Regions from separate parts of the Bacillus sp. LLTC93 genome, predicted to be linked through region 2. Evidence: riboswitches for the same ligand, from Rfam matches in the RefSeq annotation. Region 2 holds a riboswitch; the other holds the start of a gene.
What was found. A riboswitch is a leader RNA that binds a small molecule or an ion and turns the genes downstream of it on or off. The one in region 2 is predicted to bind glycine.
Positions count from the first base shown of each region.

Region 1: linked by a shared signal. The riboswitch ahead of gcvT (glycine cleavage system aminomethyltransferase GcvT) and the one ahead of C6W18_RS17690 (amino acid permease) in region 2 are both predicted to bind glycine.

Region 1 is NZ_PVME01000001.1:521,770-533,432, forward strand. Features, by position in the region: gene gcvPA (aminomethyl-transferring glycine dehydrogenase subunit GcvPA) at 1-1,200, opposite strand, end outside; gene gcvT (glycine cleavage system aminomethyltransferase GcvT) at 1,217-2,314, opposite strand; glycine riboswitch at 2,419-2,514, opposite strand; glycine riboswitch at 2,518-2,625, opposite strand; gene C6W18_RS02800 (DEAD/DEAH box helicase) at 2,876-4,546, shown strand; gene C6W18_RS02805 (YqhG family protein) at 4,561-5,358, shown strand; gene C6W18_RS02810 (anti-repressor SinI family protein) at 5,542-5,706, shown strand; gene sinR (transcriptional regulator SinR) at 5,740-6,075, shown strand; gene tasA (biofilm matrix protein TasA) at 6,143-6,943, opposite strand; gene sipW (signal peptidase I SipW) at 7,001-7,573, opposite strand; gene tapA (amyloid fiber anchoring/assembly protein TapA) at 7,624-8,151, opposite strand; gene C6W18_RS02835 (DUF3889 domain-containing protein) at 8,418-8,726, shown strand; gene C6W18_RS02840 (YqzE family protein) at 8,760-8,954, opposite strand; gene C6W18_RS02845 (competence type IV pilus minor pilin ComGG) at 9,015-9,398, opposite strand; gene comGF (competence type IV pilus minor pilin ComGF) at 9,395-9,847, opposite strand; gene comGE (competence type IV pilus minor pilin ComGE) at 9,834-10,148, opposite strand; gene comGD (competence type IV pilus minor pilin ComGD) at 10,132-10,578, opposite strand; gene comGC (competence type IV pilus major pilin ComGC) at 10,571-10,864, opposite strand; gene comGB (competence type IV pilus assembly protein ComGB) at 10,880-11,663, opposite strand, start outside.
Region 2 is NZ_PVME01000008.1:83,200-94,862, forward strand. Features, by position in the region: gene C6W18_RS17670 (DUF4188 domain-containing protein) at 1-253, shown strand, start outside; gene C6W18_RS17675 (NUDIX hydrolase) at 265-888, opposite strand; gene C6W18_RS17680 (helix-turn-helix transcriptional regulator) at 1,059-1,265, shown strand; gene C6W18_RS17685 (DUF3169 family protein) at 1,262-1,942, shown strand; gene C6W18_RS17690 (amino acid permease) at 1,990-3,336, opposite strand; glycine riboswitch at 3,499-3,578, opposite strand; gene C6W18_RS17695 (LacI family DNA-binding transcriptional regulator) at 3,852-4,874, shown strand; gene C6W18_RS17705 (MFS transporter) at 5,315-6,496, shown strand; gene C6W18_RS17710 (quinate/shikimate dehydrogenase) at 6,516-7,418, shown strand; gene C6W18_RS17715 (MFS transporter) at 7,460-8,653, opposite strand; gene C6W18_RS17720 (glycoside hydrolase family 1 protein) at 8,989-10,455, opposite strand; gene licT (BglG family transcription antiterminator LicT) at 10,474-11,316, opposite strand; gene C6W18_RS17730 (beta-glucoside-specific PTS transporter subunit IIABC) at 11,352-11,663, opposite strand, start outside.

The DNA of each region.
Region 1 (11,663 bases), on a different contig from region 2:
TCGTTTATTGACCTCTTTCACAGGCTCATTTAACTTGATCACAAATTCATTAAAATGGGCACCTTCTACATCAGCCTGGAGCCCTTGTTTTTCCGCCTGCATCTTGGCATAATGGGCTTTTTGCACGTTTTGATAGGCGATTTCTTTTATACCTGTTTTTCCCAGCGCCGTCATCGCAACAGAAGCGGCTAACGCATTTAATGCCTGATTCGAACAAATATTTGACGTCGCTTTATCTCTTCGAATGTGCTGTTCACGTGCTTGAAGGGTCAGCACAAATCCACGAACGCCATTCTCATCTTCTGTTTGTCCGACTAAGCGCCCTGGCACTTTTCGCATTAATTTTTTCGTCACGGCAAAATACCCACAATGAGGTCCGCCAAATGCAGCCGGAATACCAAACGGCTGTGCATCACCAACGACAATATCTGCCCCAAGTTTTCCTGGCGGCGTCAGTAAGCCGAGTGCAAGCGGATTACTTGAGACAATGAACAGGCTCTTTCCTTTATGTGCAATCGGTTCAATCTCTTTTAACGGTTCTACTACACCGAAAAAGTTTGGATATTGTACAAGAACAGCTGCTGTTTCGTCGCAGACGGCCGCTTCTAATGCAGCTATATCCGTCTGTCCTTTTCGCGCAGGTACCTCGACTACTTCAATATGCTGTCCTTTGGCATATGTTTTCAGCACCGCTCTTGATTCAGGATGAACCGTCTCAGAGACCACAATCTTTTTCTTCTTTGTATGCCCTGCAGCCAGCATCCCCGCTTCAGCTAATGCGGTTCCGCCATCATACATCGAGGAGTTGGCAAGATCCATGCCGGTCAGCTCAGCAATCATCGTTTGAAATTCAAAGATCGCCTGCAATTCGCCTTGCGAAATCTCGGGCTGATAAGGTGTATACGCTGTATAAAATTCAGAACGTGAGATGACGTGATCGACAATGACAGGCTGATAATGATCATACACACCAGCACCAAGAAACGATGCATAGGAAACAGTATCCTTATTCTTTGCAGCTAAGAGAGATAATTCCCGCACAAGCTGTGTTTCGGATGCGGCTTCTTTGATGTTGTATGCTCCTTTGAATCTTACTTTCTCTGGGATATCTGAAAAAAGCTCATCAATCGACTGAACGCCAATGACATCCAGCATTTCTCTTTGATCTTGCTCGGTTTGCGGCAAATACCTGTGCTTCATCCTCTATTCCCCCTCGTTATTTGGCTCTTTTATAAAATGGTGTGGCGACGATTTTGGCTTTTAGACGTTTTTTACGAATTTGTACTTCCACTTCTGCCTGAAGCTGCGCCTCTGATGTTTCGATCAGAACAAGCCCGACATTTTTCTTGAACGTTGGAGATTGTGTGCCCGTTGTGACAATTCCAATCTGCTTCTCTCCTGAAAAGACCGGATAGTCTGTTCGCGGAATCCCTTTATCAATCATTTCAATGCCGACAAGCTTTCGCTTCGCTCCTTCTTCTTTTTGCTTTTTGAGCGCGTCTTTCCCAATAAAATGGACTTCTTTATCCGTTTTGACAGCAAAACCAATCCCGCCCTCTAATGGGGAAATATCCTTTGTGAGCTCCTGACCATAAAGCGGCAGTCTAGCTTCAAATCTTAAGGTGTCACGTGCACCGAGCCCGCACGGTATTAACCCTTTAGGCTGGCCCGCTTCTAATAAAGCCGACCAAATGTGAACGGCATCTTCTGACTGGCAGTAGATTTCAAAGCCGTCTTCTCCTGTGTAGCCGGTTCTTGAAACAAGCACCTCTTTTTGAGCGACCTCAGCTTGTGATAAAAACGTAAATGGCTTGAGAGATGTCACCTCTTCGTCCGCCACATCCTTGATGATGTCAGCAGCAAGAGGTCCTTGAAGTGCTAGCAAGGCGATTTGATCAGAGACATTCTTGATCAATACATCATCCTCCCCTTGATGCTGGAGCAGCCAATCCACATCTTTTTCGATATTTGATGCATTAATGACAAGCAAATAGTTGTTCTTTTCTTTTTGATAGACGAGCAGGTCATCCACTGTCCCGCCATCTTCATAACACATAGCTGTATATAGTGCCTTACCATCCGTCAGCTTAGACAGATCATTGGTTAATAGCCTTTGTAAAAAAGGAAGGGCATCTTGCCCTTTGACTTCCACCTCACCCATGTGAGACACATCAAAAAGCCCTGCTTTTGTTCGAACAGCTTCATGTTCTTCTTTAATGGAAGAAAATTGGACAGGTAATTCCCAGCCCCCGAAGTCAATGGTTTTTGCGCCAAACATTTCATACGCATGAAAAAGCGGTGTTCGTTTCAACATCAATCGTTTCCCCCTTTTTTCTTACAGTGCAGACCACAAGCTGAATTTTCAGAAAAAAATCACAGCAAAAAAGGACAGAGAGCTCCCTTTTATCAAAAAGAAGTCTCTGTCCTTGCACCTGAAAGTTTACAGCACAACATCATTGTGCGTTTTCCCCTTTGGTGGTTTGCTAAAAAACAATGAGCAAACACTCTCCAGAGTTGCGTCCGGTAAGAGTACTTTTGCCTGAGAGATTCACTGAATCAATTCAGCTTGCTCCTTCGGCGCCTGCCAGTGCTAAATAACCGCCAAGTCTCTCCCCATACCATCATCCGCTCATATTCTTCACATTTATTGGACATACTATCAAAATGGGTGACTTATTTTCTATATCACTTACCAACATCCTACCATTAGAAACGGATCAAGAGCAACAGAAAAATCATTAACATTTTTAAAATAAATGTTCAATATCGTTCGCTTTTATTGAAATATATAGTCTTTTAAAGACCCCTTAAAAAATGAAGCGTTTAAAAACAGAACGATTTTATCACAAACTAATTAGAAAGGCAGGCGATGACATTGAATATTCAAACGATTTTTGATCAGGAATGGGCAAGTGAATTTCAGCAGCGGCTTTCAGCAGACGGTCCCTGGGCGAACTGGGATATGTACCGATTAGCGACGCAGGTTCAGAAAGTCACAGCAATTGATTCATTCGAGGGTTTGCAAGCTCCCGCACACCTGCCTGCATTCACTCCTTTAAAGCACCAGCTCGAAGTGGCTAGAAGAGTCGTAGAAGAGATGAACGGGAAAGCCATTTTAGCAGATGAAGTGGGACTTGGGAAAACTGTAGAAGCAGGACTCATTATCAAAGAATACATGATTCGTGGACTTGCCAAAAAGATTCTCATTCTCGTCCCCGCCTCCCTTGTGTCTCAATGGGTGCAGGAGCTGCGGACGAAATTTTACATTGATGCTGTCGAACAAAAAAAGAGCTATGTATGGGAGCAGTGTGACGTCGTGGTTTCCTCAATTGATACAGCCAAAAGACAGCCGCATCGAGACACGATTTTATCAATCGCCTACGATATGGTCATTATTGATGAAGCACACAAACTAAAAAACAATAAAACGAAAAACTATGAATTTGTGAGAAATCTAAACAAAAAGTTCTGCCTGCTGCTGACAGCTACGCCTATTCAAAACCGAATCGGAGAAATTTTCAATCTCGTTTCCCTTCTGAAGCCTGGCCACCTAGGCAATGAACATCAGTTTAAAGATGTTTTTGCCAAAAAGGACTTGCAGCTTGAAGACCATGATCGATTGAAACAGCTAGTCAATAAAGTGATGATTCGTAACCGAAGACAAGACACAGGCATCGAGTGGTCAAAACGGCATGTCAAAACGATCTCCATTCATTTCTCTCCGACAGAGCAAGCGTTATATGATGAAATTTGTAAGCTGAAAGAGAATCCATCTTATACAAAGCACATGTTTTCAATCATGACCTTGGAACGAGAATGCTGCTCAAGCCGCGAGGCGGTCTATATGACGATCAAAAAAATGCAGGAAGAAGAAAAACACATTCTAGGATCTTCTGCCATTGCGCAAATCATGGAGAAAATCAATCAAGTTGAGCAAAATTCAAAGGCGCTGGAAGTCGTCAAACTCATTCAGCAGTTAAATGAGAAGGTCATTATTTTCACTGAATATCGTGCGACACAAATTTATTTACAATGGTTTCTTCAGCAAAACGGCATTAGCTCGGTTCCTTTTCGAGGCGGCTTTAAGCGGAGCAAAAAAGACTGGATGAAAGATTTATTTAGAGAACGGGCTCAAGTGTTAATTGCTACAGAAGCCGGCGGCGAAGGGATTAACCTTCAGTTTTGTAACCAGATCATCAACTACGACCTTCCGTGGAATCCAATGCGTCTAGAACAGAGAATTGGACGTATTCATCGCCTTGGCCAAGAACGGGATGTCCACATTTACAATATGGCAACGAACGGAACAGTCGAAGAGCATATTTTGAAGCTTTTATATGAAAAAATTCAGCTATTTGAAAATGTCATTGGCGATCTAGATGATATTTTAACGCGAATTGATATCCAAGAGGCCGAAACAGAATTGCATCATATTCTCTTTCAGCACGAATCTGACGGAGACATGAAAAAGAAATTAACTCAGTTTGCTTCCTATTTAACAGAAGCACAAACACCGCTTTTAGAAAAAAGGCAGCAAGGCTCATAAAGGAGAGTTGATCAATGGAGCAGCGTGACATTCACACATTTCTTCTCCGTTTCTTTCAGGCGAATCAATGCGACATATTAGAAGAAAGTGCAGGACATATGACAGTACAACTGACAATTCAAATGGATAAATTGATTATGAACCGCCCTTTTTATTGGCACTGGCTTGAAAAAACAGGAGGTGTACCTGAGCCACGGCAATTGACCTTAATCACCGATCAAAAAAAAGCCGGTGATGCGGTCGAAGGTGAATTTGTCCACTTCGGCTCCCCTCGTTTATTTCAAATATTCGAGGCTGTTAAACAGCAGGGCCGATTTATCCGGCTCTATGAAAGAGTGAAGCCGCTCAACAACAACCAAATCGCACTGGAGCCATGGCTTGGTCTCAATGTGAAAATATCCTATCTGGCAGACCGTAAAAAGGATAAGCTGCTATCACTTGGGCTTCATCTGATACGAGGAGAAGTCATAGAACAATTTCAAGAAAAGCTGGAAGCCCGTGAGCTGTCATCTCAAATTCCTGATTATTGCTTTACGATGAGTACAATGATTAAGCCAGAAAGCGGCGTCAAACGGCTCTATAGCCTGATGAAGCATTATGCCCATGAGGAGCCGGACGATTGGGCGGTGAGGGCTGTTCAAAAGTGGAAGGAAGACTCGGAACTTTTAAACCAATTTTATGAAGGGACTTCAGACACATCTGTAGAATATGAAATAGAAAGACAAGCACTTAAAACTTTATACGAACCAAAAATCAGTCTTACGATTGAAAATGGCGGGCTTTTTTACTTACAGCAAAAAAGAGGAGGCTGACTCACGAGTCCCCCTCCCCTTCATGTGACATACAATTTTCGATCAGTCAAAAGCAAAGTTTGTCTGTTTGTATTGGGCGGAAACATGACGCAAGCAATCTATGAGGTCTTACCACCTGTGTCTTTCCATTTAATGCGTTAAGTGCCTGAAATACACGATTCAGTATTTTAGGAGGGTATTTGTATGGAAAAGAAAACGAAAGTATTAGACAGTGAATGGGTTCAATTATTACGCGAAGCTCGCAAAGCAGGACTAACAGTTGAAGAAGTCCGTCATTTTCTCAAATCAAGCGAAAAGTCCTCTGAGTCTCCCCCTATGGTAAGAAGTCATTCTATCAAACCTTTCTGAATGTGCTATAATATCGAAAGGAAGGTGATGACATTGATTGGCCAGCGTATTAAACAATACCGCAATGAAAAAGGCTACTCACTATCAGAACTGGCCGAAAAGGCTGGGGTAGCGAAGTCTTATTTAAGCTCAATAGAAAGAAACTTGCAAACAAACCCCTCCATTCAATTTCTTGAAAAAATCTCCGCTGTTCTGGACGTCTCGGTTCATACACTGTTACACGAAAAAGATGAAACCGAATACGATGGTCAATTAGATAGTGAATGGGAAAAACTAGTTCGAGATGCAATGACATCAGGGGTTTCGAAAAAGCAATTTCGTGAATTTTTAGATTATCAAATCTGGAAAAAAAAGCAAGAAGAGGAGTAAAGCGCACGTTTTAGCGCATACTCCTCCAATTGCTATGCAGAACTAGATATCAGTCTAAAGACTGGCTTTATTTTTTATCTTCGCTGTGTGCTTTTTCGTTTTCTTTCACGTAGCCTTTTTCATCCGTATGCTTTTTGGGATTGATCGTTAAACCATTCCACTGAGTCGCTTCGAAGGAAAGATCAATTTGAATCGCATCGCCTTGGTATTTATTTTGGATATAGTGACCAGCTTTATCCTTCGTCTGGTCATTGACAAATTCAATGATCATTTCCATTTTATCGTAATCAAACGGATTCTTTGGAATGCCGTCATACTCTGGAGCCGCTGTTCCATCAACGGTTGCTACATTAATTTTACCACTTTCATGTAAAAACTTCTCATCGACGGCATGACGAAGCTTTTCAAATGCGGTCTGATCCTGTTTTGACGTTAATAGATGCAGGTCAAGCAAGTTTGCATGGTCTAAAATAATATTTTTCGGATAACCATTTCCACCTTCGGCTCCAACCGTAAGAACACTCACCTGAAACTGGCTGAGGAATTCTTCAGCTGTATTCTTATCGCCATTCTTCGCAGAGGTTCCATCTTTAAACTGGCTATAATCAAGACTCATCAGCACTTGATTAATCGCAAGCGACCCCTTATTTTCAAAATTAAATTCTTTCTTTATTCGGTCACCAGGTTTTAAGTTCGCAAGGTTGATGGCACCAGAGTTCTCTTTTGCAGATAAATTCAGCTCTCCTGTCGAGTAGACCGCGTTTGCCTTTTCTACATCATTAAACGCCGCCCATGTTCCCCCGCCAATTAAAGCAAGTCCTAATGCCCCTGATAATACACCTAAACGAATTGATTTTTTCATTGCCATGAATGAACCCCCTAATAAATTGTTTTATTGAAACCTAATTAGGTTACAAACGAAAATTTAAGCTTGCTTCTCTGACATATGTAAATCAGCCGTGTGTCTTCGATGTTTCGCAGCGCCCACAAAATGAATTGTTGAGTAAACAAGCAGCATCACACCTGGTATAATCAGCAGCAAAGCGGTTCCAGCCGAAGTTCCGGCATACGAAAGAAGTTTTCCTGCATAAGGGATGTTCGTTCCCGTATACTGCGCAACCACTTGATCCGCTTTTACCAGCGTACCGTCTTGATACATATTGTGGTCTCCTTTGGTCTCAAAGGCTTTATTTGTCCCTTTTCCTTTTACCCCAACAATTCGGTGAGTCACAAAGGACTTGTCTTGCTTCGTTTGAAAAGTGATAATATCTCCTTTTTTGAGCGTCTCAGGTGAGGTCACTTGTTTTACTACAATGAGCGACCCAGTCGAAAATTCCGGTTCCATTGAACCAGATAATACTTGCTTGAATTGATAACCGAAAATCTGAGGATCTCCACCTGTTGTTCTTGATGACAACACGACAATAATACATGCAATCATCATCGTGAAAACCATTACGTAAAGAATACTCCCAGACATTTTCATCCATTTTTTCATGTCCCATCTCCCCTTCACATATCATTTTTTCATTCAGTAGACAGCTTCATTTAAGATATCTTTTCTTGACAGCTTGAGAGCTGCATTTGTTTAGACCAAAAGAATGTTTTTTCAGATGCACCAAATCCTTTAGGAAAATAGATTTTAAATGCATAGATTCCATTCGTTTTTGCTTTATCTGTTGTAACAGTCGTCGTTTCTTCTGATGAAAGGTGTTGTATAGAGCCCTTTTCAAGAATATGACCATTTTGTAATGGTTTCTGATCACTTTCTACTTTGTGTAATTCCCACTTCCATTCAGAGTGTGCTATGGGTTGTCCAATATTTTTTAATGTCATGCTTAGCTTTTGAGGCGCACAGACTGTTCCTTCAATTATCGTTTGATCTATGAGCTTTAAATCACTTCTATCCCATTTCTTTGGCTGACAATGCTGATCTGTCTGTTCAAAATCTCCACACGTGTTCATGACAAAGTTTGTTTGCTCGACATCGTTAAAAGAAGCGTTAGTAGGTGTGATAAGAAGAGACGTAAAAATCAAACAAATGGCACTAAAGAGTACAAAGAGCGACTGATTCATTCTTTCAACTCCTCGGACGGATGTTCTTTAAAGAGAACGATTACACTCAGTATAAGGAAATACCTATAAAACCCAAAACGCCAAATTAGTCCATTTTGTTCTTAAACAAGAACTCTTGCGAGAAAATTCTTCCATTTTCTCATTCTTTCGCCATATTCTATATTTTTTTCCGTGACATTTGTACTTCTTAAAAATTTACATAAAAGTGTAGGATTTGGTCAGGATAATAACTGGTGAGGTGATGTTAAGTGAACTATGGAAAAATCATGATCATGCTCAGTTTACTGTTGGGGCCTGTCATACAAGACGCCAAACCTGTGGAAGCGAGAGGGTTCACTACTGCCACAGATCAATGGGAAACAAGAGCTGTCAAGGAAGCAAAGAAAAGATATCCGTTAGCACAAGTCTTATTTAAACAAAAAGTATGGGACAGGCACCGGGAAAAAGAATCTGTGAAACAGTATCATATTACGTTAAAAGATCACGCCAAAGAATTTGGGGTATTTGTCACCATTTCCTATAACCCTTACTCAAACAAGGTCAATAAAGTCATTGTCGTTGAAGAATACAGCTAAAGTGGCATAAAAAAACCGCCTGCTGGCGGCTTTTTACTTTTGTCGATGTCGATGTCGTTTTTTTAGCATCATGGAAAAGCCAAACGGCAGAACACCAAATAAACGCTGTGAAAATGGCGGTTTTGTTTCCATCTTTTCTTGTTTATGTTCCTTCCTTTCGTCACGTGGTGTATTCATATATTTAATGATTTCCTGCGTCATATATTTTACATAGTCATTTGTTTTCAACGAACATTCACCTCTTCTTCCTTAAAGTGTTACCAGGAAGAGTATGGTTTTATACACTGGCTAATCAGGGATTGTCCATTTCATGATTTCACGGGTCTTCCAATCCATCACCAGTTCCCGCTCATCTGCTAAACCATCTTTTGTTTTAACGCCGACCAGCATGTGGACAAGTTTTTTCTTTTGATCGCACCCGATCTGTTTCAATGTCACACGGCCTTCTTCAGTGTCCACATGAGCATGCTGCTGATTACAAATACGATTTAATTTGCTTGCAGCCTCACTTACACCCATTCTAAATAGCTGCTGTTTTTTATAATAAGAAATCGTCAGCTCTGCACTTTTCAGTTCATTTTGAAATCCAATCGTCATTGAGCCTAGGATCAAAAGGAAAAAAAGAATTGTAGCAAGTACGTGCGGATAGATAAACCCTTCTTCGCTTTTCACGTTTTAGGAACCACTCCTTTATATGTGAAAAAAACGGCTTCATACACCTTATCAGATACATCTGTGACTTCAAGGATTGTTGTTTGCTGATCTGTTCTGACGCGAAATTGTTTCACCTTTTGCAATAAAGGAAGATGCCCTGCCTGATCCACTCGCTTCCTCAGCATCTCTTGATAGGGCTCAATCCTCACCACTCTCCCTTGATCGGACAGATACTCTAACGCTTTTCCTTCTTTCACCGCTCTAACAGCCAGTGCACGATTTAATTCCTCCTCTAATTGCAGTACAGTTTGCTTCCACTCCATTTGTGAAAATTGGTTGATTTCTTCAAATGGATGGGCTTTCTCTGCAACAGAAAAAATGAGCACACAGCCAAAAGAAAGAAACAGAAATAGATGCAATTGCCACAAAGCTTGTATAAATGTAAACCCCTGTTCATCGTTCAACATAACGAAAGCATATCGTCTTCTTTTTTTGTACTTTGTATGATACACATCCCTTCTGTTTACTCCAATTGAGTTCATATGTGATCTCGCCTCTCTTCTTTTTGACGGATGGCTTTGTACCTTCTATGAACGCTTTGTTCATATGTTCATGTAACACTTGGTAAGCTTCAAGTTTTGCTCTTAATTCCTTTTTTCCCATCATTAGTTTTTCGTAGGCTGGCATGAGCACAAGTGCTGCAAATAGGAAGCTGTGGCAAGCTAACAGCATCTCAAACGTACTAAATCCTCTATTGTTTTTGAACATGGATACGCCCGCTCCCTAAATAAATCGTGAGTTTATATATTTGGCTACCAAATTGAACAATGAGAGAACCGCCGCTGCTCGGATGTCCGTTTTCATTAAAATGAATCCCCTGTGAAAATGTAGAATGTTTGATGATGCCTTTTTTATGCTTATAAAAAGCAATTACCTCATCACCATTTTGATCTATTACTTGATAGGATACATGTTGCGGATGAATCTCAACATTCACACGGGTTTTTTTGGTAAATGCCGTATAAGCAGCCAGTTGGATATCTTGTTTCATGATGTTCACTTGTTTTTTTGCTTCAGCACTTTCTAATATACCTGGGACTTTTCCTCCTAAGATCGACAATAGAATAGATAAAACAAGTAAAATCATGAGCTGTTCAATGAGGGTAAAGCCCTTTTCATGTAAAAGCAATTTACTCATGCTTCACGTCGCCGTTTTGAATGACAATGGCTTTTCCATTAGGACAAGTTAATCCCTTTTTGACATAGCCTTCTTTTTCTAATTCAGCCAAAGATGGTGTCTTGCCGTCATGCTCCAATTCATATGCCATCACCTGTGTACTCACCATTGATTTGAGACCTTCACAGCCCTTCGCTTGAATGCTTTGATGGTGACGGGTGATATTCGGAATGGTAATGAGTAAAAGAATGGAAATCACGAGCATGACAATTAACATTTCCAACAGGGTAAATCCTTTATCATTCATGCCTTTGCCTCCTTCTCACACTTGTTCCATTAGTTGATACATCGGTAAAAGAATAGATAAATACACAATGAGTATAAGAAGCGCTGTCAAACCATATATGACCGGCTGCAGCCATGAAACCCATTTTTCAATTTTCAGCTCTGCATTCTCTAATAGGAATTGACTATACGTATACAATTCTCTGGCAAGCATCCCGCTAGCTTCACCATGTTTGATGACAGCTGCAAAATGTTTTTCAAAAAAAGGAGACCCACTTATTTGATGTTCCATGCTTTCTCCTTTTCTTAACTCTCCGATCATCCGTTCAGATATTTCTTGAAGAAAGGGTAAATAGCTTTGCTGTTTGAAAGCTTGCAAGCTTTCGTACATCGATAATCCAGCTTGAAGAAGCCCGCTTAGCTGAAGAGAAAAAAGATACGTATGCATCAGCTGCATCCCTTTATATAACATAGGCAACCTGCTCAACACTCTCAGTTTCTCAAGGGTCGACTTTTTCTTAAAAAAGACATGATAATATCCAGTCAGACAGATACACATACAGCCTATGATGAGGAGGAAAGCATGTAGGAATTGAAAGAGTGCAAACATCCCTTGGATCAGCCATGACATGCGGGTATCCATTGACGAGTACAATAAAGAAAATTGAGGAATGATCATCTGCTGAACAAGTATCAGGACAACTAAAACCGTAAAGATGAGGAAGATCGGGTACCGTAACATGCGTTTGAACGAGTCTAACTGCTTGATTTTTTTCTCTAAAAAACGTGAGCTTTGTTCAAGAGCGCGTGATAGGCTGCCA
Region 2 (11,663 bases):
GAAGTCAACAGATGACCTCCTTGCCTATGCCAAGATGGAAAAGCATTTGGCGGCTTGGAAGGCATTTAACCAAAGAGCACGGACCAATGACGCAGTGGGCATTTATCATGAAACGTATCAAGTTCAAGCCGGCTCGTATGAATCTGTCTACGTGAACATGCCTTCCTACGGACTGAGCCAAGCGAGAGCTCCTATTCCAATTGGTAAAGGAAAACAAACAGCGAAAGAACGTCTGGATACAACAAATTCCTAGAGAGCGATTCTCTAGGAATTTCTTTTCGCAACGGTCACAAAATGCTTTAATATACGGGCTGTTAATCCCCAAATGGTGTAGTTTTCATAATCATAAAACCATTCCTCCATCGAACGACTTCCCCAGCGGTACTTCTCACCATTCATGATTTTTTCATAGGGGAAATCCTCAGCTGGTGTTGGCTGAACGGACACATGATGTAAGTACGGCTCATATTGGCTGAGCCATGATAAAGGTACAGTAAAGGTCTCCTCCACTTCCTCTTGATTAAACGAGTGCTTTACCTTTTGCTCATCAATGATGCCGACATATGGATAGACCACGAAGGATGGAGAAGCAATGTAAGGGCTGAGCTGCCCAAGGATCTCGACTGATTCAGGCGGAATGCCTAGTTCTTCATGTGTTTCGCGCAGTGCAGCTTCTTGTGCTGTTTCACCACCGTCGAGTTTGCCTCCAGGGAAACTAATATCACCAGGCTGTTTTCTCATGGTTAGCGATCGTACCTCAAATAATATATGCCATTCTCCGTTTACTTGCACCAAAGGGACAAGGACTGCCGCTTTAAACGCTGTCTCTTCTCCAATAAACAACGGCTGTGATTGATGTAAGTCATTTTTTAATTGATCAATAAACACGGGCCTCACCTGTTTTCTGTTTCTCTTTCCTTTAGCGTATCATTGTTCACCTTTTGAATAAAGATGATCTTTCTGACAATTATTTTTATCATTTTGACAACTTTACTTGTCAAAATGAATATCATGCTTTACAATCAAGGAAAGATTTCGATCAAAGTTGAGGTGACAGAATGAAAAATCGGCTAAAAGAGCTTCGTGCACGTGATGGTTTGAACCAAACTGAGCTTGCAAAGCGTGCAAAGGTTTCTCGTCAGACCATCAGCTTAATGGAACGAGATGAATTAATGCCGTCTCTCTTGCTCGCTGTTAAGCTTTCACGCATTTTTCAGGAACCCATTGAACGTATTTTTCTATTCGAGGAGGATGAACTCACATGAAAACTGTATATAAAATGCTCTTAGGTGCTCTCCTTGGCTTTCTCGGCGCTTACTGTTTGCTGGCGGCCGAATTTGAGTTGGCACTTCTAGATGCTGCGTTTGAAGCAACGCTTGTGATCACTGGCTTGACGATCCTATTCATTATTTATTGTTTTTCAGGAATTTCACGTATGAAGAAAAGAGTCTCTCTTTCCGTGTCTGGTGATGAGGAGGATGAACTCGAGGCAAAGCAGTACCGAACTTTTACTGATTTAACGTTAGCCAATACCGTGAGTACGATTTTATCCATTGTTGCTATTGGAATGGCCATTGTAACCGAGCAACCAATCTGGCTGATTGTTGTAAATGCTGCTTTATTTTTGATCACCATTATCCTTTCTTATACGGCGATCTCTGTCCTAAAACTCGTCTATCCGAATCGCAATCTACCAAGTCCATCCGACAAGGATTATGGCAAAAAACTGCTCGCTATTTCTGACGAAGGTGAAAAACATGTGATGCTCGACGGGCTATTTCATACCTATCAAATGATGAATATTTTATTGACTGGTGCCATGTTTATTATGATTTTGTATTCCCTCGGAGCCAATCACTCTCAGCTCTTCTCCATTATCGTCATTGGACTTGTTTTAATCATTTTAAATGCATATTATATGTTGAAAATTAGAAATCGGTAAATAAGCAAAAGCACAGCCATTTGAAAAGGCTGTGCTTTATACGTCCATTATGCTGAACGGCGTTTCTTTCGTGCATAAATGAAGAATAGGAATCCGAACCATACGGGTGTCAATAGCAGTGCTGGGCGTGTTGCGTCAGCGAATAGCATAATGACAAGAATGGCCGCAAATAGCACAAGGACAACGATATTCACAAAAGGAGTGAATGGCGCTTTAAAAGTAGATGCCTCATGCAGTTCAGGCCGAGTCTTCTTATATTTCAAATGACAAATGAGAATAATACTCCATACCCAAATGAAACAAATGGCACTGATTGTTGTGACAATGCCAAAGGCTTGTTCGGGAATCAGCTTGCTTAAAAGAGCCCCGACCGATACCACAATCGTTGAAACAAATAGTGCATTGCTTGGGACAGCGTGCTTATTTAGACGGCCAAAGGAAGATGGTCCCTGCTTTTGATGACTGAGATTATACAAAATACGGCTCGTCGAGAACATGCCGCTATTACAAGCGGAAGCCGCAGAAGTCAGGACGACAAAGTTAATAAGCCCTGCTGCTACTGGTATACCAATCAGTCCAAAGGTTTTCACAAAAGGGCTTTCTGATGCACTGAGCTCGGTCCATGGGTTGATACATAGTAATACAAAGATGGCACCCACATAGAAAAATAGAATTCTTAATGGAATTTTATTAATCGCAGACGGAATGTTTTTTTGAGGGTTTGCTGTTTCTGCTGCGGAAACACCGACAAGTTCAACTCCCACATACGCAAAAATCACCATCTGGAATGACAATAAGAAGCCTGTGACACCATTTGGAAATAACCCGCCATGTGACCAAAGATTCGTGACCGTCACAGGCCCGGCATCTGTTTGAAATCCAATGATTAATAGGACAATCCCTACGCCAATTAACAGTAGAATCGTAATGACTTTAATCAGTGCAAACCAAAATTCCATTTCTCCAAAAAGCTTCACCGTTAATAAATTGAACCCTAGTAAAATCAACAAACAAATGATTGCAGGAATCCATTGTGGAATGTCAAACCAATACTGCACATACACACCGACCGCAATGACATCAGCCATCGCTGTCATAATCCAGCAAAACCAATACGTCCACCCTGTCACAAAGGAAGCCCATGGGCCAAGATAGTCCTCTGCAATATCGGTTAATGACTGATAGCCCGCCCTTGATAAGAGCAATTCTCCAAGTGCCCTCATGACAAAAAAGATGGCCATTCCGACAATTAAATAGGCAAAAATGATCGACGGACCTGCCAATTGAATGGCCTTTCCAGAGCCTAAAAACAGCCCTGTTCCGATGGTTCCGCCAATTGCAATCAATTGAACATGGCGGTTTGATAAATCTCGCTTTAACTCTTGTTGTGCCAATTTCAACGCCCTCCTACGAGACGATATTATACTGATATAATGAACCTTCAAAAAGTCCATAAAAAAAGAGATTGGATGCGCTCCAATCTCATGGTCATAAAAGAATAGCAAAATAGAGAAAAGCAATACATGGCATCATCCATGCATCACAAATACAATATTTCGTACTCTTCTGTCCTTTTGCCTGAGATTGTGAACCCTTCGGCGCCGCACATACATGCGGTCTCTCCAGAAGCTGCTCCTGCCATAGTGTGACCCACAGCAATCATAGCCTTCGTTATTTACTTTAAATGTTGCTATTTCTGAATAATTTTATATTTTACGCCTCTAGAAGAAAGCTGTCAATGGTAATCTTTTAAGATTTTATTCCCTCCCTATCTGACGTAAGATGACATCACTTCATCAACACACCTGATTAAGGTATAATAAAACAAAGAATGTTCGGCTCGTTTGATGGAGAAATCCATCTTGATCATGAACCAAGTTAGGCAATCCTTTGAAGTTGGTGAAGACAAATGAAAAAATTGAACAAACAACGTGTCACATTACAGGAAGTCGCCCGGCATGCCGGTGTCTCGACCTCAACGGCCTCACTCGTTGTTCGAAACAATCCTAGAATCTCTGAAGCCACTCGAAAAAAAGTACTGCAATCCATGGAGGATTTAGGATACGTGTACGACCGCGTTGCTGCAAACATGCGGTCAAAAAGCTCCAATATTGTCGGTGTTATCGTCACGGATATTTCAAATACCTTTATTTCTGAGTTTTTAATCGGCGTGCAAACCACACTTGAATCACTTGGCTATACCGTTTTACTTGGTACAACCTTTGACAGTGTCGATAAGCAGGAACGGCTCATTTCTACAATGATAGAGCACCGAGTTGGCGGGATTATTTTAAACCTAGCTTCGAAAAGCTCAACTCGGACGGTCAAACAGTTAAATCAAATTCGCACCCCAAAAGTACTGGCAAACCGTGAATTAGCGGATGTGCATTGTGACTATGTCGGCGCTGATTATGAACAAGGCACTTGGATGGCGGTACATCACCTTCTTCAAAAAGGACATCGACGTATTGCCTTTTTAGGCGGCATCAAATCCTCATCGACTTGGATTGAACGCATGAAAGGATTCAAAAGAGCCCATGATGAGGCGAACCTGACGATTGATGAATCTCTTATTATCGATATGGTACCTACTCGTGAAGGCGGGAAAGAAGCCCTTACCCAAGTCATCGACCAGCCTGAGCCTCCTACTGCTATTTTTTGCTTTAGTGACTTAGTCGCGTTTGGGGTCATTCAGGAACTGGCAGCTCGTGACATCAAGCCTGGTGAAGACATTGATGTTGTTGGATTCGATAACATCCCTGAAGCGGAGCTATATCACCCGCCGCTCACCACTGTCTCATCATTCCCACGATCCATCGGGGTAAAAGCAGCGAACCTTTTATATCAAAAAATGAACGAGCAGGATGAAGAGCTACAGCGAGTGATCTTAAAGCCTCAACTTCATATTAGAGAAACCTCTACATCATCATGAAAGGGAGAATTGCGTGCAGCAATTCTCTTTTTTTATTGATCAAGTCAACCATTTCTTTATTTCATTTTTATTTTTTTAAATCACAAAGTCATAAACTTGACACATTTAAAACGCAGGAGTATATTTATCTCGTTGCTTCTTTTAGTATATCGTTATACCCATCTCATCAGATCGTTATTTTTATTCAACAACAGTTAAAATTGATCATTTCTGATTCTGATCAAATCATGAAGATCCACTTTCTTATTAAGACTGTTATTATTTTTTATATTTATAGTAGAACGATGTACTTAATTGAAGAACAGATGAATATTCATTATTTTTTCATCAATCACACAAGGGGTGTTGTGATGGGCATAATATTATTTACTTTTAAGGAAATAACAAAGGGTGTACAAAGAATTTGACCCTAAAGGGGTTTCAAATATAGGAGTGGGAACATGAAAAATCCTTATATTAAATCGTCACTTGGCATGTATTTAAACTACTTCATGCTCGGCATGATCAATATTATTGTGGCATCCAACATGGACAGCTTATCTGAACGCTACCATGTGGATATTCCGAAAATCAGCTTGCTTGTATCGGCGATCGGAATTGGTAAACTGGTTGCTCTCTTTTTCTCAGGCCGGTTAGCAGACCGCTGGGGACGTAAGCCTGTCATTATTACAGGAAACTTTCTTTATTTATTATTCTTAATCGGTATTCCAACAACAACGAGTTATACACTGGCATTTATCTTTGCGATTTCTGCTGGGATTGCAAACTCATTACTTGATTCGGGAACATATCCTGCTTTGACAGAATCGTTTCCTAAAAAGGCAAGTTCAGCTTCTGTTTTAGTGAAGGCATCCGTTTCAATTGGAGCGACTGTTCTTCCATTTATCTTGGCGTTCCTTATTGCACATGACATCTTCTGGGGCTGGGCGTTCTTTGGGCTAGGACTTCTTTATTTACTCGTAGGGATTTACTTAGTCTTTATGCCGTTCCCCAACCATAAGCAAGTCTCTTCACCAGATGATCTTCCAGTACAGGAGCAATTGAAGGAAGAACCTAAAATGATTGGTGAAGGCTTAGCTGTTGTGCTCATGGGGTTCACGTCTACTGCATTGTTTGTCGTATGGCAAACGTGGCTTCCACAACTTGGGTTGAAATTGATTGGGCTTGGCACAGAACAAGCGACACAGCTTCTTTCTTATTTTAGTATTGGTGCACTTGTGTCTGTTCTATTGCTTTCGATCGTATTAGATAAATTCATTTCACCTATTATGGTGGCAATCATTTATCCAATTGGAGCATTTCTTGCGATGCTTGCATTATTCCAAATTGAAACATACGGCATTGTGATTGTCAGCACCTTTTTCTTAGGATTATTTACAGCAGGAATCTTCCAGCTGGCCATGAGTATTATGATGAAATTATTCCCTACAAACAAAGCAACGGCTTCATCATACGTCAACATTGCAGCAAGCTCAGCGTTTATTCTTGTGCCACTCATTACAAGTGGGTTGGTCAGCACGTACGATATTAAAATGACGTTATTTTTCGATATGATCATTGCGGTCATTAGCGTATTGTTAGCAGTCTTTGTTCTTGGACGTATGAAAAAATTATTTAGATAATTAAAGGAGATGTCAATCGATGACAAACATACATGAACGTAATATTGATGGAAAAACAAAATTAGTCGGTCTTCTTGCTACACCAATTGGACACAGCCTTTCACCACGGATGCATAACCTTGGCTATACATTAACAGGCATCAACTATGCTTACTTAGCATTTGAAGTAGGAAATGATGAACTAGAAGCAGCAGTAAACGGAATGAAAGCGATGGGTGCAACTGGATTTAACGTATCCATGCCAAACAAAATGAAAGTATTGGATTACTTAGACGAACTAGACGATTCTGCCAGATATACTCGCGCAAGTAACACCGTCGTGAACAAAGATGGCAAGCTAATTGGCTACAACACAGATGGTCTTGGCTATGTGAGAAACTTGATTGAGCATGGCGTTGAATTAGCGGGACAAAAGGTGACACTGGTTGGTTCAGGCGGTGCCGCTACTCCGATTGCGATTCAACTTGCACAATCTGGTATTCGTGAAATTAGTATTTTCGCTCGCAATGATCAATACTTTGTTCAAGCTGAAGAAAATGTGACGTACATTAACGAAGAAATGAAATCATTCGGTGTCAAAGCAAACATTTTCCCACTTGAAGACAAAGAAGCTTTCCGTCGTGAAGTCGCTGAAAGTGCGATCTTAGCAAATGGGACAAGCCTTGGTATGAAACCATTAGATCAACTCAGCATCATCGATGATACGCTTGATGTATTGCGTAAAGATTTAATCGTGACAGATGTCGTGTACAACCCGCAAAAAACAAAGCTCCTTGCTCAAGCACAGGAAGCTGGCGCAAAAACCATTAACGGTCTTGGCATGATGCTATGGCAAGGTGCTCTTGCATACAAACTCTTTACTGGTGAAGATATGCCAGTTGATCAAGTGAAACAGATTCTTTTTGAAAACGACCGTTTCTAAACAAAAAAAGACGACTTCCTGAGCGGAGGTCGTCTTTTTTTTTATTCATGTATCATGATTTGACGGTATCGATACAGAATATACATCGCACCGATAATCGCCACGACAGCCACAACCGCATCGAACATAAAGATTTGTAAAATGGTCGAGTGGCTTTCAATCAATCCTGTTACGACCGGGATGACAATAGCCGATACCCCGCCGGCTGTTGAGATAATTCCTGTCATCGTTCCTTTGTTCTTCCAAAAGAACTCAGCCATCACTGTTAACGTCAGCTGGAAGACACCGGCTGTTGAAAATCCCAATACAAATGCATTGATGGTTCCTAAGACTGGGGATTTCACGACCAATAGCACACAGATAGAAGCCAGTGTAATGATTGGATAGATCAGCAGTACGGTCACCGGACGGACAAAGCGGCGTAAAAGAAATGCGAGCAATAAGACAGACAGCAAACCACCCATGCTATAGTAACTAAGCAGTTTCACTGCACTGCCAGAAGCCATCCCCAATATGGCCTCACCGTACGTAGGAAGCCAAATTTGCGGCAAGGCATAAAGACCATTTGACGTAAAGCTGATTACAATGAGTGCGACCCCTTCTCTCCAAAATGTAGGCTCTGACGAGAAGCGCGGAAGTCCATCATGCTCCGTCACTTGGACTTGCTCTACTTTGCGATGATTCGGAAATGGCAATGTCCAGAGCATCAAGACATTCACCAGATAGATCAGAGCAGGAACAAAAAACGCAATTCCATAAAACAAATCATGCTCCGCTAATAAGAAAATAGCCAGTGGCAGAATGGTCGCCCCAATCGAAATAAAAGCCTTCACCATCACATTCGCAGAGCCCGAGTTTTGCGGAAAAGCCTCCATTAAGGCTGGATACGTTCCTGCATCCATCGCTGAATTCGCTACCCCTGCCAAAATCGCAAACGCAAAGGCGATTTGATAATTTGGAGACAATGGGATCCCGATGAGGAACACCGCCATCAGCACACCTGAAACCAAAATCACCGGCTTTCGGCCAAACTGATCTGACAGCACGCCTGATAGACCATACGTGAGCACCCTGCCAATGCCGAGTGCCGAGATCATATAACTAATTCCCGCACTATTGGTATCTAACTGCTTGATTAAAAATGGCATATTTGAAGCCAATATAATATTGACCATACCTAATAAAAAATAATTCATATAAAGACTAGAAGCCGTTTTCACATACGGATTCCTCATGCTGACACACTCCTCAACACCATCTCAATGAAGTGACAAATAATGGTTACGCTTACAAGATCTCATGTGTGAGGAGAAACCGCTTCGCAACCTTCACGTGCAAACATCTATCATCTCATACAGCTCACAGCTTACATGTCCTTCATTTATCAAGCATCTCTTCAATTTTTCACTAGCTCTTATTTTATATGAATGTGAAAGGTAATGATAGTGAATTGCTTAAATTTTAGGGAAATGCATATCCATATTTATATCTTTTCTTTTACGAGCTGAAACATTCATCAATAAAAAATAGGAGTGGGTATACACCACTCCTTAAAAGATTTCTGACACATCTATTCCTTCATTTCCAGTCCATTTTGACGAATCACATTCTGGTACCAGTAAAAACTTTTCTTAGGTGTTCGATTTAATGTTCCGTTTCCATCGTTATCTTGATCAACATGGATAAACCCATATCGCTTATCCATTTCAGATGACGAGTAACTAATTAAATCCAGAATTCCCCAGCTGGTGTAACCTATTAATTCGACTCCATCCTCAATGGCTTCCAGCATCTGCTGGAAATGCTGCTCATGATAGCTAATACGATAATCATCATTGATCTTTCCATCTTCCACCTTATCGTATGCACCTAACCCATTCTCAACTATAAAAAGTGGTATTTGATAGCGATCGTATAAGTCATTTAAAGAGATGCGAATGCCAATCGGGTCGATCTGCCAACCCCATTCACTCACTTCTAAATAAGGATTTTTCACGCCACCTATTGTATTGCCGCTGACCGTTTCCATCCCTTCACTGTTTTCAGTAGCAACAAGTGAATTGTAATAACTAAAAGAAATAAAATCGACGGTATGAACCTTTAATAACTCGTCATCTCCTAGCTGTTTCTCAATGTGAATGTTTTTTTCTTTGAACAGTCGATGTATAAAACGTGGATACTCTCCGCGCACCTGTACATCTGTGAAGAACATATTGAACTGATTGTTCTTTGATGCCTTTAGAACATCTTTTGGATTACAGGAATACGGATACGTTGTTAATTTCGTCAGCATACACCCTATTTTTGCCCCCGGGATCATTTCATGACAAGATTTAACTGCCAAAGCACTTGCAACAAATTGATGATGCAGCGCTTGATAAACAGCCTGCTCTACATTGTCAAAGCGCTCTGAAACGATTCCACCACTTGTAAATGGATGTCGAACAATGCTATCAATTTCATTGAAAGTCAGCCAATACTTGACTTTATCTTTGTATCGATCAAATACCACTCGACTAAATTTCACAAAGAAATCAACGACAATGCGATGAGACCATCCTCCATATTGATTCACTAAATATAGCGGCATTTCATAATGAGATAACGTAACGAGTGGTTCAATATCATGTTCCTTCATTGCATCGAATAAACGATCGTAAAACAATAATCCCGCCTCATTTGGCTCTTCTTCATCACCGTTTGGGAAAATACGTGTCCATGCAATCGAAACACGTAACGTCTTCAACCCCATCTCTTTGAACAGCGCCATATCTTCAGGATAGCGATGATAAAAGTCTACACCCCTTCGTTTCGGATAACCTTCAGCGGTATCTGCACACATCGCTTGCTGAATTTGTTCTTCATCCACTTTATTGTGCTTTTTATAGTCAGACTTACTGACACCTTTTTTAAAGATCGCCACATCAGCAGTCGATAGCCCTTTCCCATCTACATTCCATGCACCTTCTGCTTGGTTTGCTGCGATGGCGCCACCCCATAAAAATCCTTCTGGAAATTTCCTGATTTGATTAGACATGTTTCTTCCTCCTCAAGATTATGCGTTATTTCTTTGAACAACTCGATTGACATGAATAATTAAGTACATTTTTTCGTCATTGGATATCGTGTAATCCACATTTGTTTTAATATATTTCTCGATTTTCTCCACACATTTTACTTCTTCAGGATACTTCCTCATGATCTGATCCATTAGATCGTGATCATCTGTTTTGAGCATTTTGTTCTCAAGTAAACGTTGAACAAAGAACTGTAAATGTGTTAAAAACCTGGAATAATTAATCGTATCTGTTGGAATGTCAATCTTATAATGCATTTTGATAATATTTAAAATGTCTTTGACCATATTGGTCATCATCACGATTTGATTCAAATTATCTTTGGTCTGCTGTGCATTTACTAAATGAAATGCAATATTCGCCGCTTCTTCTTCAGGCAACTGAATACCTAATTGTTTTTCTATCAGCTCTAGCGCATGCATACCAATACTGAATTCTTCGGGGTAAAATTTCTTTACTTCCCACAGCAGGCGATTTTGTATCGTTAAATTTTCCTTAAAGCGCTTCGTAGCCATAAAAAGGTGATCGGTTAAAGAAATATAAAGATGCTCATTTAGGTGTGTAGATAAACGGCGCTTCGCATAGGATATAATTTCATCCGTCATGATTAAAAATTCCTCTGGGGTCTCCCTCATAAGCTCAGCTAAGTCATTAGACGTGCTTTGATCTTCTAGCACATAAATCTTTTGAATATCAGACTCTTGAATAAGACTGCCTTGCTTATTTTTAAACCCAATCGCCTTACCCATTACGATGATTTCCTTACCGTCATCTCTTTTCGCGAGAACCACACTGGTATTCAGCACTTTTATAATTTCCATACCATATCACCTTCCTGGTTACATTCAAAATCGATTTATAAGACAGTTAAAAGTGGCTGCTGATGACCAGAAACAGGATTCATTTTTCCCTCTTGGGGTAATATTTCTAAATAATCAGCTGTATTTGTAATAATGACTGGTGTTGTTGTGTCATAGCCAGCCTTTTGTATATTCTGTTGATCAAATTCAATCAGAAGTTGACCTTGTGTCACTGTATCACCTTTTTGAACATGTGAAGTAAAATATTTTCCATTTAAGTTAACAGTATCAATACCAATATGAATCAGAACTTCCACACCGAGGTTGGACTTTAAACCAATCGCATGATTTGTATGGAAAATCATTTC